DNA from 2 places in the Cupriavidus sp. IK-TO18 genome. Region 2 is predicted to be linked to the other one. Evidence: riboswitches for the same ligand, from Rfam matches in the RefSeq annotation. Region 2 holds a riboswitch; the other holds the start of a gene.

Region 1 (5,987 bases), on a different contig from region 2:
GCTGCGCCTGCAGCTTGCCGTCCCGGAAGCGGCCGACCGATACCGTCGGCTTGCCTGCCTTCACGTTGAACCAGACCATGTGCAGCATGCCGTCCGGCGCCACCGCGGCGCCCGGGCCGTGGTGCGGGCAGGCGTCGATGCGCCAGTCGTCGAAGGTCGCGCGCTGCATCGGCGCGGGCGTGCCGTCGGCGCCGAGCAGTGCCACCGCGTGGTCGCGCGCGTTGGGCGGGAACACGTGGCGCCACAGCGCCAGCATCTTGCCGTCCGGCGTCGGCGCGAGCGCGATGCGGCAGCATTCGCAGGACTGGTCGGCGATCTTGTAATCGCCCTGGAAGCTCTTGCCGTGGTCGGCCGATACCGCGTAGTAGATCGCAGCGCCGGCATAGGGCTGCCTGCGCGCTTCGGCGGCGACCACGTCGCGCTTGTCGATCCAGCTGACGAAGACGCGGCCGGCCGGGTCCACCGCGATCGCGTCGAAGCGGTGCGCGATCTGGTCGCGGTTGGCATGCACGGTCACCGGCGCGGCAAAGGTCTTGCCGCCGTCGGCGGAGCGCGCGAAGCGGATAAAGCCGGTATAGGGCTTGGGCAGCGGCTGGGTCCAGGTGACGTAGATCTCGCCGTCGCGGCCGGTGGCAACCTTGGGCCGGCTGTCGTGGTCAGCAGCCACGGCTTCGGGCACGCGGTTGACGTGCTGCACCGGCCCGAAGCTGCGACCCTGGTCGGCCGACGCGCGCACGGCCACGTGCTGGCCGTCCTTGTAGGCGATCCACAAGCGGCCGTCGCGATCGAAGGCGGCGCCGGTGCCGAGTTCGCTCATCGCCTTCGGCGCCGCGCTTTGCGCACCGTGGCCGGCATGGTTGCCATGGGACTGCGCCATCGCGGCGAACGCCGTGCAGGCGATCACGCCGGCGGCAAGGAAGCGGAAGCTGCGGGGCAAGCGCTGCAGGGGAATGGTCAGGATCGGACTGGTCACTGCACTCAGAAGGAAAGCTTGGCCTCGGCGTAGAACGTCCGGCCCGGGTACGGGTGGTAGACGAAGTAACGCTGGTCGGTCAGGTTGTCGATGCCAAGCCCGAGCCGCACGTTCCTGGCGGGCTTGTAGGTCACCTTGACGTCGAAGGTCAGGAAACTGCTGGTGCCGCCGAAGGTGTCGGGATTGACGTCGCTGTTATCGAGCGTATTGTACTGCCGCCCCGAATAGGTCATCGCCAGCGTGCCGGCCCATGCCGGCGTAAAGCGGTAGGTGCCGACCAGGTTCGCGCGCCACTGCGGGATGCGATAGAAATACTTGCCCACCGATGCCGGGTTATTGGCATTCTCCAGCGTCTTGGAATGGTTGTACGCGCCGCTGGCCGACAGGTCGAAGCCGCTGGTCAGCACGTCGCGCCCGTCGTAGGCAAGCTCGATGCCACGCGTACGCACGCGGTCCACGTTCTGGAAACTGGTGACGGTGGGGAACACCGTGGTATTGGTCTGGCTGACCAGCGCATCGCGGATGTCGTCTTCATACACCGACACGCGGAAGTACGAACGGTCGACCGTGCGTTCGAAGGTCAGGTCCTTCGAGAAGGAGCGCTCCGGTTTCAGGTTGGGATCGTTGTTGATCAGCGAGGTGCCGGTGATGCGGCCCTGGAACAGCTCGGCGACGGTCGGGTAGCGCCAGGCCTGGCCGAGCGACAGCCGGCCCAGCCAGTCCTGACCGATGGCCTTTTCCAGCGCCAGCTTGGGCGACCAGTTGGACTCGCTGCGCACCGGGTAGGCGACATCTACGCCTGGCTGGCTGCGGCTGCCGTCATAGGCGCGCCAGTGCTCCCAGCGCACGCCCGGGATCAGCTTCCAGTCCTCGGCGAAGTACCACGCGTCCTGCGCGTACAGCGCCTGCGTCTCGGTCTTGCCGGCAAAGGCGTTGTTGAACGCGGAGATGGTGGCGGCCTGCCAGTCCGAGGTGTTGTAGGTGGTGTTGCTGAGCCTGTAGTTGTCGTAGTGGTAGCCGAGGGTGACCCAGTGGCCGCCCTTGAGCTGCTGCGGGCGGTAGTCGGCCTTCAGGTCGAGCGTGCGCCAGCCGGTGCCGTCGCCATAGGTCACCGTGCCCGGGCCATTGCCCGCGGTGCTGGCGGTGCGGCTGATGTCCTTGGTGACATCGAACAGCGATGCCACGCCGGAGAAATTCCACCCGGTCTCGTTGCGCGTGCGCAGCGACAGGCCGTAGAGCCAGCGCGCGTCCTCGCCATTGCCCGGCGCAAACGCGTTGGCGGGGATCACGTAGCGGAGGCCGCCGATATTGACCGGGCCGCTCGACACCACGTTGCCGTCGGCATCGCGCAGGTAGCTGCCGGTGGCGCTGGAGCGGTCCTGCTGCCAGTAGGCGGCGGTGAATTGCGCCTGCAGGGTATTGGTGATGTCGTAGCCGAGCTTGAGCTTGAGCTGGTCCTGCACGGTGTGCGTGACGCCCTCGCTGTTGACGCCCATCACGGTGCGGTCGGCGCCGGTCTGGTCCTGGTCGAAGTAGGCGCCGGTCACGGGCTTGTCGGCCGAAGTCGCCCGCACGCTGGAGCGCGCCGCGGTGTAGAAGCTCAGCGGCTGGCTCTTGCTGTCCTGCCGGTCGACGCTGACCAGCCACGAGAACGGCCCGGCGCGGTCGCCCACGTAGGCGTTGGCGTGCACGCCGTTGAAACTGTCGTGCGTGCCGTACAGGTTGAAGCGCTGCGTGAATAGCTGCACGCTGGCATCGCCCTCGAACTTCTCCGGTGTGCGCGTACTGATCAGCACGGTCGCGCCCAGCGAATTGCCCGGGTACAGCGCCGAATACGGGCCATACAGCACGTCGACGCGCTCGATCTCGGCGGCGTTGACCAGCGACCAGCGCGGCGGGAAAGTGAAATCGGAGCCCAGCAGGTTGGAAAGCAGCAGGCCGTCGGCATAGACCAGCCCGCGCGCCGACTGGCGCGAGCTAGTGCTGCGCACCGAGATGATCGAGTTCATATCGCCGATGAAGCGCTTGCGCACGGCGAGGTTGGGCGCGTACTTGAGCGCGTCTTCGGTGTTGACCACGTTGAAGTCCGCCATGCGTGCGGCGCTGATGCCATAGGCGGGCGATGGCGTATTGGGCGGCGTGGCCGGCGTTTCGCCGCGCCCGGTCTTCGCCGAGACCACGACTTCCTGCAAGGGCTGCGGCGCGCTGACGGGTTCATCCGGCTGCGCGCCGGCGATGCCGGGGCCCATCAGCGCGGCCGAGGCGGCCAGCGCAATCCGATTTCTTCTCACTGGAATACCTTTTCTGTTCTTCTGGCTCGCCCGACCGGTGCGCCGTATCCGGCTCGTGCTACGGCGCACTTCCTCCGCGTAGCGAGTGCTGACATTCTAGGGGGCGGGTCGGCTTGACGCAGTGCGACATAGCGCCGCGCCGGTAAAGAAGCGACTCGACCCATCCATGCGAACACGACTGGCTCTATTCGCGTTTACCCGCATATCCACTTGCGGCCTTTGTCTCTAGATTTGCGCGGATTGGCGTTCGCGCCAACGTGATGCTGGGAGAGACTGATCCGGCGGCAGCCGCCGCGGACAGCGCCGAAGGAGCAACCGCCCCGGAAACTCTCAGGCAAAAGGACCGGTATCACGCGTCACAGCACTCTGAAGAATGCCGCCATCGTCAGCCGGCATACCGAAGGAGCAAGCGGCCCCCGCCACCGGTACCCCCGGGCACCACCGGCGGCTGTCGTGAATCTCTCAGGTCAGGAACAGAGGGGGCGTCCGCCACGCATGTCGCGTGCGGGCTCCCACCCCGACGTTTCTGGACTGCCAGATCATGAAGACAATCGCCGTCATCGGCGGTGGCATCACCGGTGTCACCACGGCCTACGCGCTCGCCCGGCGCGGATTCTCCGTCACCCTGTTCGAGCGCCACCGCTACGCCGCGATGGAAACCTCGTTCGCCAACGGCGGGCAGCTATCCGCCTCCAATGCCGAGGTGTGGACGCACTGGTCCACCATCATCAAGGGCCTGAAGTGGATGCTGCGCAGCGACGCCCCGCTGCTGGTCAACCCGCGCCCGAGCTGGCACAAGCTGAGCTGGTTCGCCGAGTTCATCGCCTCGATCCCGCATTACCGCCGCAACACCATCGAGACCGCGCGCCTGGCCATCGCGGCGCGCGAGCACCTGTTCGCGTGGGCGGCGCAGGAAGGCATCGACTTCGACCACAAGCGCGAAGGCATCCTGCATATCTATCGCGACAAGGCGGGCTTCGAGCACGCGGGCCGCGTCTCGGCGCTGCTGGCGCAGGGCGGGCTGGAGCGCCGCGCGGTAACGCCGGCGGAAATGCGCGCAATCGAGCCGACGCTGGCCGGCACCTACTACGGCGGCTATTTCACCGAAAGCGATTCGACCGGCGACATCCACAAGTTCACCAGCGGCCTGGCCGCCGCCATCGAGCGCATGGGCGTGCACTGCCGCTACGGCGAGGACGTGCGCAAGGTCACCACCGATGGCCGCAGCGCCAGCGTGACCGTGCAGGAAGGCGCGGACAGCGCCACCTCGACCTTCGACGGCGCGGTGATCTGCGCCGGCACCGCCAGCCGCGCGCTGGCCGCCGGGCTGGGCGACCGCGTCAACATCTATCCGGTCAAGGGCTATTCCATCACCGTCAACCTGAACGACGCGGGCAGCCGCACCGCGGCGCCGACCGTCAGCCTGCTCGACGATGAAACCAAGCTGGTCACCAGCCGCCTGGCCGACGACCGCTTCCGCGTGGCCGGCACCGCGGAGTTCAACGGCTTCAACCGCGACATCCGCGCCGACCGCATCCGGCCGCTGGTGGAATGGGTGCAGCAGTGCTTCCCCGGCGTCAGCACGCGCAGCGTGGTGCCGTGGGCGGGGCTGCGGCCGATGCTGCCGGATATGCTGCCGCGTGTTGGGCGGGGGCGGGCCCGGTGCGTGTTCTACAACACCGGGCATGGGCACCTTGGCTGGACGCTGTCGGCGGTGACGGCGGATATGGTGGCGGGGGTGGTGGCGCAGGCGCTGGTTGAGCCGAAAGTCTCGGGCGTGGGCTCGCTGGGACTTGCCAAGGCTTGAGATTGCCAGTTGAGCGCCTCGCTATTGCCAGCGCTGGCCCTCTCCCCCAGCCCCTCTCCCGCTCGTGGGAGAGGTACGGGGGAGAGGGCGGGAGCCTCCACGGAGTGAAGCGCCATCGCCCGCCGTGAACCGCTCAGGCCGGCGCAAACACCGGCACCGGCGCCCCATCCACGCTGGGCGCGAACCTGACCTTCACCTTCTGCCCGATGCGCACCTCATCGAGATCGCAATCGACGATATGGGTCATCATGGTCACGCCCTCGTCCAGCGTCACATAGGCAATGCAATACGCCTGCGGGCCAGCCTTGCGCGTGACGCTGTACGAGTAGATGGTGCCGCGGCCGCTGGCGGTCTTCCAGACCGTATCGCCCATGCAGAACGGGCACAGCGTGCGCGGATACCAGTGCGTCTTGCCGCATGACTGGCAGTGCTTGACCAGCAGCCGGCCTTCGCGCGCGGCCTGCCAGAATTCGATGTTGTCGGGCTGTTCGTCCGGGGCCTTGTAGGCCATGGGAGTGTGCGGGGTCGTCATGTCAGTTGCTCCGGCGATCGTTCATTATTCGCGCTCGAGGATCAGGGTGGCGCTGCCGTGGCGCGAGCCCAGGTAGCCGCCGGTGCCTTGCGCCAGCGCCAGGTCGCAGTTCTTCACCTGCACCGCCGGATGCGCCTCGCCGCGCAGCTGGCGCACGGCCTCGATCACCTTGGTGATGCCGCCGCGGTTGGCCGGGTGGTTGTTGCACAGGCCACCGCCATCGGTATTGAACGGCAGCTTGCCGACGCCCGAGATCAGGTTGCCGTCGGCCACGAACTTGCCGCCTTCGCCCTTCTTGCAGAAGCCCAGGTCTTCCAGCTGCATCAGCACGGTGATGGTGAAGCTGTCGTAGATCGAGGCGTACTTGATGTCGGCCGGGGTCAC
Region 2 (5,987 bases):
CGTTGGTGCGGACGAAGCCAAGCTGCTCCAGGCCGGCGGCCAGCGTCGCGGCCAGGCGATGCACGCGCTGCGCGATGCGCTTCAGGCCCTGCGGGCCGTGGTATACGGCGTACATCGACGCCATCACCGCCAGCAGCACCTGCGCGGTACAGATGTTGGAGGTCGCCTTTTCGCGGCGGATATGCTGTTCGCGCGTCTGCAGCGCCAGGCGATACGCCTTGTTGCCCTGCGCGTCGACGGTCACGCCGACCAGACGGCCCGGCATCGAGCGCTTGAACGCATCCTTCACCGCCATGTAGCCGGCGTGCGGGCCGCCAAAGCCCAGCGGCACGCCGAAGCGCTGCGAGTTGCCCACGGCCACGTCGGCACCCCATTCGCCCGGCGCGGCGATCAGCGTCAGCGCCAGCAGGTCGGCGGCAGCCACCACCAGGCCCCCGGCGGCGTGCACCGCGTCGGCGATGGCGCGGTAGTCATTGATGTCGCCGTTCACGCCCGGGTACTGCAGCAGCACGCCGAAGGCGCCCGCAGCAGCGGCGTCGGCGGCGGGGCCGACCTTCACTTCGATATCCAGCGGCAGCGCGCGCGTTCGCACCACTTCCAGCGTCTGCGGCAGCACGTCGTCGGCGACGAAGAAGATACTGGAGTCGTGCTTGTTCACGCGCTGCAGCAGCGTCATCGCTTCGGCGGCAGCGGTGCCTTCATCGAGCATCGACGCGTTGGCGATATCCAGCCCGGTCAGGTCGGTGACCATCTGCTGGAAGTTCAGCATCGCTTCCAGGCGGCCTTGCGAGATTTCCGGCTGGTAGGGCGTGTAGGCGGTGTACCAGGCCGGGTTCTCGAAGATATTGCGCAGCACGACCGCGGGCGTGACGGTGTTGTAGTAGCCCTGGCCGATAAAGCTCTTCAGTACGCGGTTCTTGCGCGCCAGGCCGCGCAGCTTGGCCAGTGCGGCTTCCTCGCTCAGCGGCTCGGTGAACTCGCCCATCGGCATGCCGTCGCGGCGGCGGATGGCGGCGGGGATCACGGCATCGATCAGCGCGGCGCGGCTGTCGTAGCCGAGCACCTTCAGCATGTGCTGCTGTTCGGGGGTATCGGGGCCGATGTGGCGGGCGGCGAAGGCGTCGCGCGCCTCCAGTTCGGCCAGCGTGGGCCGGTTACCTTGGGCGGCGGTCATGGGAAGCGGGGCGTTCATTGGCAAGAACCTCGTGGGGAGCGCTGCGGCAGGTGGTCAGCCGTGCCGCGGCGCTGCAAATGCTGTGTGCCGATCCCGGGTGCGGGACCGGCGGGGCGATCAGGCGCCGACGCTGGCCTTGTACGCGTCGGCCGACATCAGGCCGTTGACGTCGTCGCTGTTGGCCGGCTTGAGCTTGAACAGCCAGGCGTCGAAGGCATTGGCATTGACGCTTTCCGGCTCGGCCGTGGCGGCTTCGTTGACGGCGATCACTTCGCCGGCCACCGGGGCGTAGATATCGGAAGCGGCCTTCACCGATTCCACCACTGCCAGCGCGTCGCCGGCACCGACCGACTTGCCCACTTCGGGCAGTTCCAGGAAGACGATGTCGCCCAGCGCATCCTGTGCGTGGTCGGTGATGCCAATGGTGAGCGTGCCGTCGGCTTCGACGCGCACCCACTCATGCGACTCGGTGTATTTGAGGTCGGCGGGGAAATTCATGAAGGTTCTCCGGATTCAGATCTGTTTCTTGTTGGGTGATGCCTGCCCGGCAACGCTGCCGGCAGGCGAGGGCGACCGTTGGGTGAGCGGATGTTTCCCTTAGCTCACGAGTGCCTTGCCATTACGCACAAACGGCAGTTTAACCACAGTCGCGTTGAGTTTGCGGTCGCGGATCTCCACCTGCACGGTGTCGCCGACGTTCACGCCCTGCGGCAGGCGCGCGAACGCGATCGATTGCGACAGCGAGGGGCTGAAGGTGCCGCTGGTGATTTCGCCGTCACCGGCGGCGGTGATGACCTTCTGGTGGGCGCGCAGCACGCCACCTTTGTCGCGCAGGATCAGGCCGAGGAATTGCTGGCGCGAGCCGGCCGCGGCCAGTGCCGCCTTGCCGGTGAAGTCGCGCTCGCTCTGCAGGTCGACGGTCCAGGCCAGGCCCGCGTCCAGCGGCGAGGTGCTGATATCCATGTCCTGGCCATACAGGTTCATGCCGGCTTCCAGGCGCAGCGTGTCGCGCGCGCCCAGGCCGGCCGGGCGCACGCCCGCGGCATTCAGTTTTTCCCACAGGCCGGCGACGCTGGCCGCCGGCACCACCAGCTCGAAGCCGTCTTCGCCGGTGTAGCCGGTGCGCGCGACCATGACTTCGCCAAGTGCGGGGTCCTGCACCACGACAGCGTTGAACGGCTTGAGCGCATCGGAAGGCTGGGTCGACGGGAAGGTACTCCACACCTTGGCGCGGGCGTTAGGGCCCTGCACCGCGACGATCGCCAGCGGCTGCGCGCCCGCGGGCGCAACATCTTCACGGCGCGGGGTGATGGTCACGCCGCTGCCGGTGGCGTCGTTGCGCGCACGGATCCAGTCGATATCGCCGACCGCGGTGCTGGCGTTGACCACCAGGCGGAAACGGTCCTCGGCAAAGAAATAGACGATCAGGTCGTCGATCACGCCGCCTTTTTCGTCGAGCATGCACGAGTACAGCGCCTTGCCCGGCGTCTGCAGCTTGTCGACGTTGTTGGCCAGCAGGCCGCGCAGGAAGGCGCGGGTATTGGGGCCGCTGAGGTCGACCACGCACATGTGCGACACGTCGAACATGCCGGCGTCGGTGCGCACGGCGTTGTGTTCTTCGATCTGGGAGCCGTAGTTGACCGGCATGTCCCAGCCGCCGAAGTCGACCATGCGGGCGCCGAGGGCGCGGTGGATGGCGTTGAGGGGCGTGGCCTGGAGCGTCATGGAATCCTCGGGGGCAATGTCGGGTTGCGAAAACAAAAAAGGGCCATCCGCCGCAACGATCGCTATGCCAATGGCCAAGCAATCCGCTGCGGCGGATGACCCCTCTGTCCTCGATACCTGAGAGATTACGAGGCGGATTCGTTGAATCCCGTCCTCGCGCGCCCCTTCGGTGGGCACGCTCGCCACGAATGGCGGGTGCCGCTCTCCAGAGTGCGGCATGCATCGTGTGCATGTTGCATGCCGATCCGAGCGGTCCGTGGTGCCTGAGAGTTTTCGGGTGATACCCCTTCGGCGGCGCAGATATGCGCGCTCTCCCGGTCGGATGCGCGCAATGTACGGGAGGGCCCTGCCTTTGTCAACGCGGCGGGCGCCCCCCGCCAGCAGCCATTCGCCCTATCAACGGCGATGGTCGTCGGTCATTACGTTACCGACCACGCCGCCCAGGGCGGCACCGCCCAGCGTGCCTGCGGCACTACCGTGCGTCAACGCAGCACCGCCGGCCGCGCCCACGCCGGCACCAATGACCGTGTTGCGCTGCTTCGGTGTCATGTCGGCACAGCCGGTGGCCAGGGCCGCAACGGCTATGCCGGCCATCGTCGCTTTGGAAAAGGCTCGTAGCATTTTCATGATGGGCTCCGAAAGTAACTTTGAGTACGTTCGGGACGCAGGTCTGCCATCCCGCCATACTGGTTAGAGGAGGGCCCGGACGCCCGGTTTTGGGACTTACCAAGTGTTACTTCGGTAACGTCCCCGCCCCCGGAAAAAGCGGTTCCCGCTGACTGATCAGGGCCGGCCCAGCGTGTTAACATGATTAGCTTTGCGTCCGGCGCCGCCCCATGTGTTGTACAGGGCGCGACGCCGTCCCGACCACCCCACGCAAGCATTCCCGCGCATGAGCCACGGCCTCAACGCCGCCCAATCTGAAGCCGTCCGCTATCTGGACGGACCCTGCCTCGTCCTTGCCGGGGCGGGCTCGGGCAAGACCCGCGTGATCACGCAGAAGATCGCGCACCTCATCGAAGACAAGGGCTTCGAGCCGCGCCATATCGCCGCCGTCACCTTCACCAACAAGGCTGCCAAGGAGATGCAGGAACGCATCGGCAAGCTGATGGAAGGCAAGACCACGCGCGAGGGCAAGCGCATCCCGCTCAAGCAGCTCACAGTCTGTACCTTCCACTCGCTGGGCGTGCAGATTCTGCGCATGGAGGCGGAACACGTCGGCCTGAAGCCGCAGTTCTCGATCATGGATTCGGACGACTGCTTCGGCCTGATCCAGGAGCAGCTCGGCACCACCGACAAGAAGCTGATCCGCGGCGTGCAGAGCACGATCTCGCTGTGGAAGAACGGCATGGTCGACCCCGAGGCCGCGATCGCGCAGGCGGCCAATGCCGACGAGCACCAGGCCGCGCTGGTCTACCGCAACTACGTCGCCACGCTGAACGCGTACCAGGCGGTGGATTTCGACGACCTGATCCGCTTGCCCGCGGAACTGTTCGCGCGCAACGAAGCGGTGCAGCTGAAGTGGCAGAACCGGCTGCGCTACTTCCTGGTCGACGAGTACCAGGATACCAACGCCTGCCAGTACCAGCTGCTCAAGCTGCTGGCGGGGGGCTCGCACCTGCGCGCGCCGGCCTTTACCGCGGTGGGCGACGACGACCAGGCCATCTACGGCTGGCGCGGCGCCACGCTGGACAACCTGCGCGGGCTGCAGACCGACTTCCCCGACCTCAAGGTGATCAAGCTGGAGCAGAACTACCGCTCCACCGTGCGCATCCTGGAAGCGGCCAACGCGGTCATCGCCAACAATCCCAAGCTCTTCGACAAGAAGCTGTGGAGCGAGCACGGCATGGGCGATCCCATCGCCATCCACCCGATGAACGACGAGGAGCACGAGGCGGAGTCGGTGGTGTTCCGCCTGTCGGCGCACAAGTTCGAGCGCCGCGCGCAGTTCCGCGACTACGCCATCCTGTACCGCGGCAACCACCAGGCGCGGCTGTTCGAGCAGATCCTGCGGCGCGAGCGCATTCCCTATGTGCTGTCGGGTGGCCAGAGCTTCTTCGACAAGGCCGAGATCAAGGACATCTGCGCCTACCTGCGCCTGATCGCCAATCCCGACGACGATCCCGCCTTTATCCGCGCGATCACCACGCCGCGCCGCGGCGTCGGCAATACCACGCTCGAAGTGCTGGGCACGTTTGCCGGGCAGGCCAAGGTGTCGTTGTTCGAGGCGGCGATGATGGGCGGCATCGAGGGCAAGCTGCAGCCGCGCCAGCTGGAGCCGCTGCGCGTGTTCTGCGAATCGATGGTGCGGCTGGCCGACCGCGCGGCCAAAGATCCGGCCACCGAAGTGCTCGACGACCTGATGGCCGGCATCCACTACGAGGCATACCTGTACGACAGCTTCGACGAGCGCCAGGCGCAGTCGCGCTGGACCAACACGCTGGAGTTCCTCGAATGGCTCAAGCGCAAGGGCACCAAGCCGGAAGCGGCCGAGGGCGAGGAAGCCACCGGCTATGACAACGCCGACGGCTTCGGCAGCGAAGGCAAGAACCTGCTTGAGCTGACGCAGACCGTGGCGCTGATGAGCATGCTCGAAGGGCGCGAGGAAGATCCCGACGCCGTGCGGCTGTCCACGCTGCACGCGTCCAAGGGGCTGGAATATCCGCACGTGTTCCTGGTCGGCGTGGAAGAGGGCATCCTGCCCCACTGCCGCGAAGACGACGACATGACCGACGAGAAGATCGAGGAAGAGCGCCGGCTGATGTACGTCGGCATCACGCGCGCGCAGCGCAGCCTGCAGATCAGCTGGTGCAAGAAGCGCAAGCGCGCGCGCGAGACGTACTCTTGCCAGCCGTCGCGCTTTATCGGCGAGATGAAGCTGGAAGAAGCGCCGGCACCCAAGGACGAAACTCCGGCGATGAGCCCCAAGGACCGGCTCGGCGCGCTCAAGGCGCTGCTCGGCGGCCCAGGCAAGACGGCGGCCGGCTGATCTTAGGTACGAAGCCCGATACAAAACCCTACCAGGCCGACAAGACCGCGCGCGCCGCTGTCCTTAGCATGACGGTTGTGCCGCTCTGCGCTTTTCACG

The links. A riboswitch is a leader RNA that binds a small molecule or an ion and turns the genes downstream of it on or off. The one in region 2 is predicted to bind glycine.
Region 1: it holds a riboswitch for glycine, as region 2 does, so the genes downstream of both, IPF36_RS11170 (D-amino acid dehydrogenase) here and gcvT (glycine cleavage system aminomethyltransferase GcvT) in region 2, are expected to answer to the same signal.

Annotation. Positions count from the first base shown of each region.
Region 1 is NZ_JADGMP010000012.1:252,331-258,317, forward strand. It holds gene IPF36_RS11160 (sialidase family protein) at 1-946, opposite strand, end outside; gene IPF36_RS11165 (TonB-dependent receptor) at 979-3,264, opposite strand; glycine riboswitch at 3,519-3,620, shown strand; glycine riboswitch at 3,621-3,751, shown strand; gene IPF36_RS11170 (D-amino acid dehydrogenase) at 3,806-5,071, shown strand; gene IPF36_RS11175 (Zn-ribbon domain-containing OB-fold protein) at 5,205-5,603, opposite strand; gene IPF36_RS11180 (thiolase domain-containing protein) at 5,628-5,987, opposite strand, start outside.
Region 2 is NZ_JADGMP010000002.1:129,609-135,595, reverse strand. It holds gene gcvP (aminomethyl-transferring glycine dehydrogenase) at 1-1,192, opposite strand, end outside; gene gcvH (glycine cleavage system protein GcvH) at 1,292-1,672, opposite strand; gene gcvT (glycine cleavage system aminomethyltransferase GcvT) at 1,772-2,899, opposite strand; glycine riboswitch at 2,994-3,118, opposite strand; glycine riboswitch at 3,140-3,226, opposite strand; gene IPF36_RS01950 (glycine zipper 2TM domain-containing protein) at 3,296-3,526, opposite strand; gene IPF36_RS01945 (UvrD-helicase domain-containing protein) at 3,792-5,888, shown strand.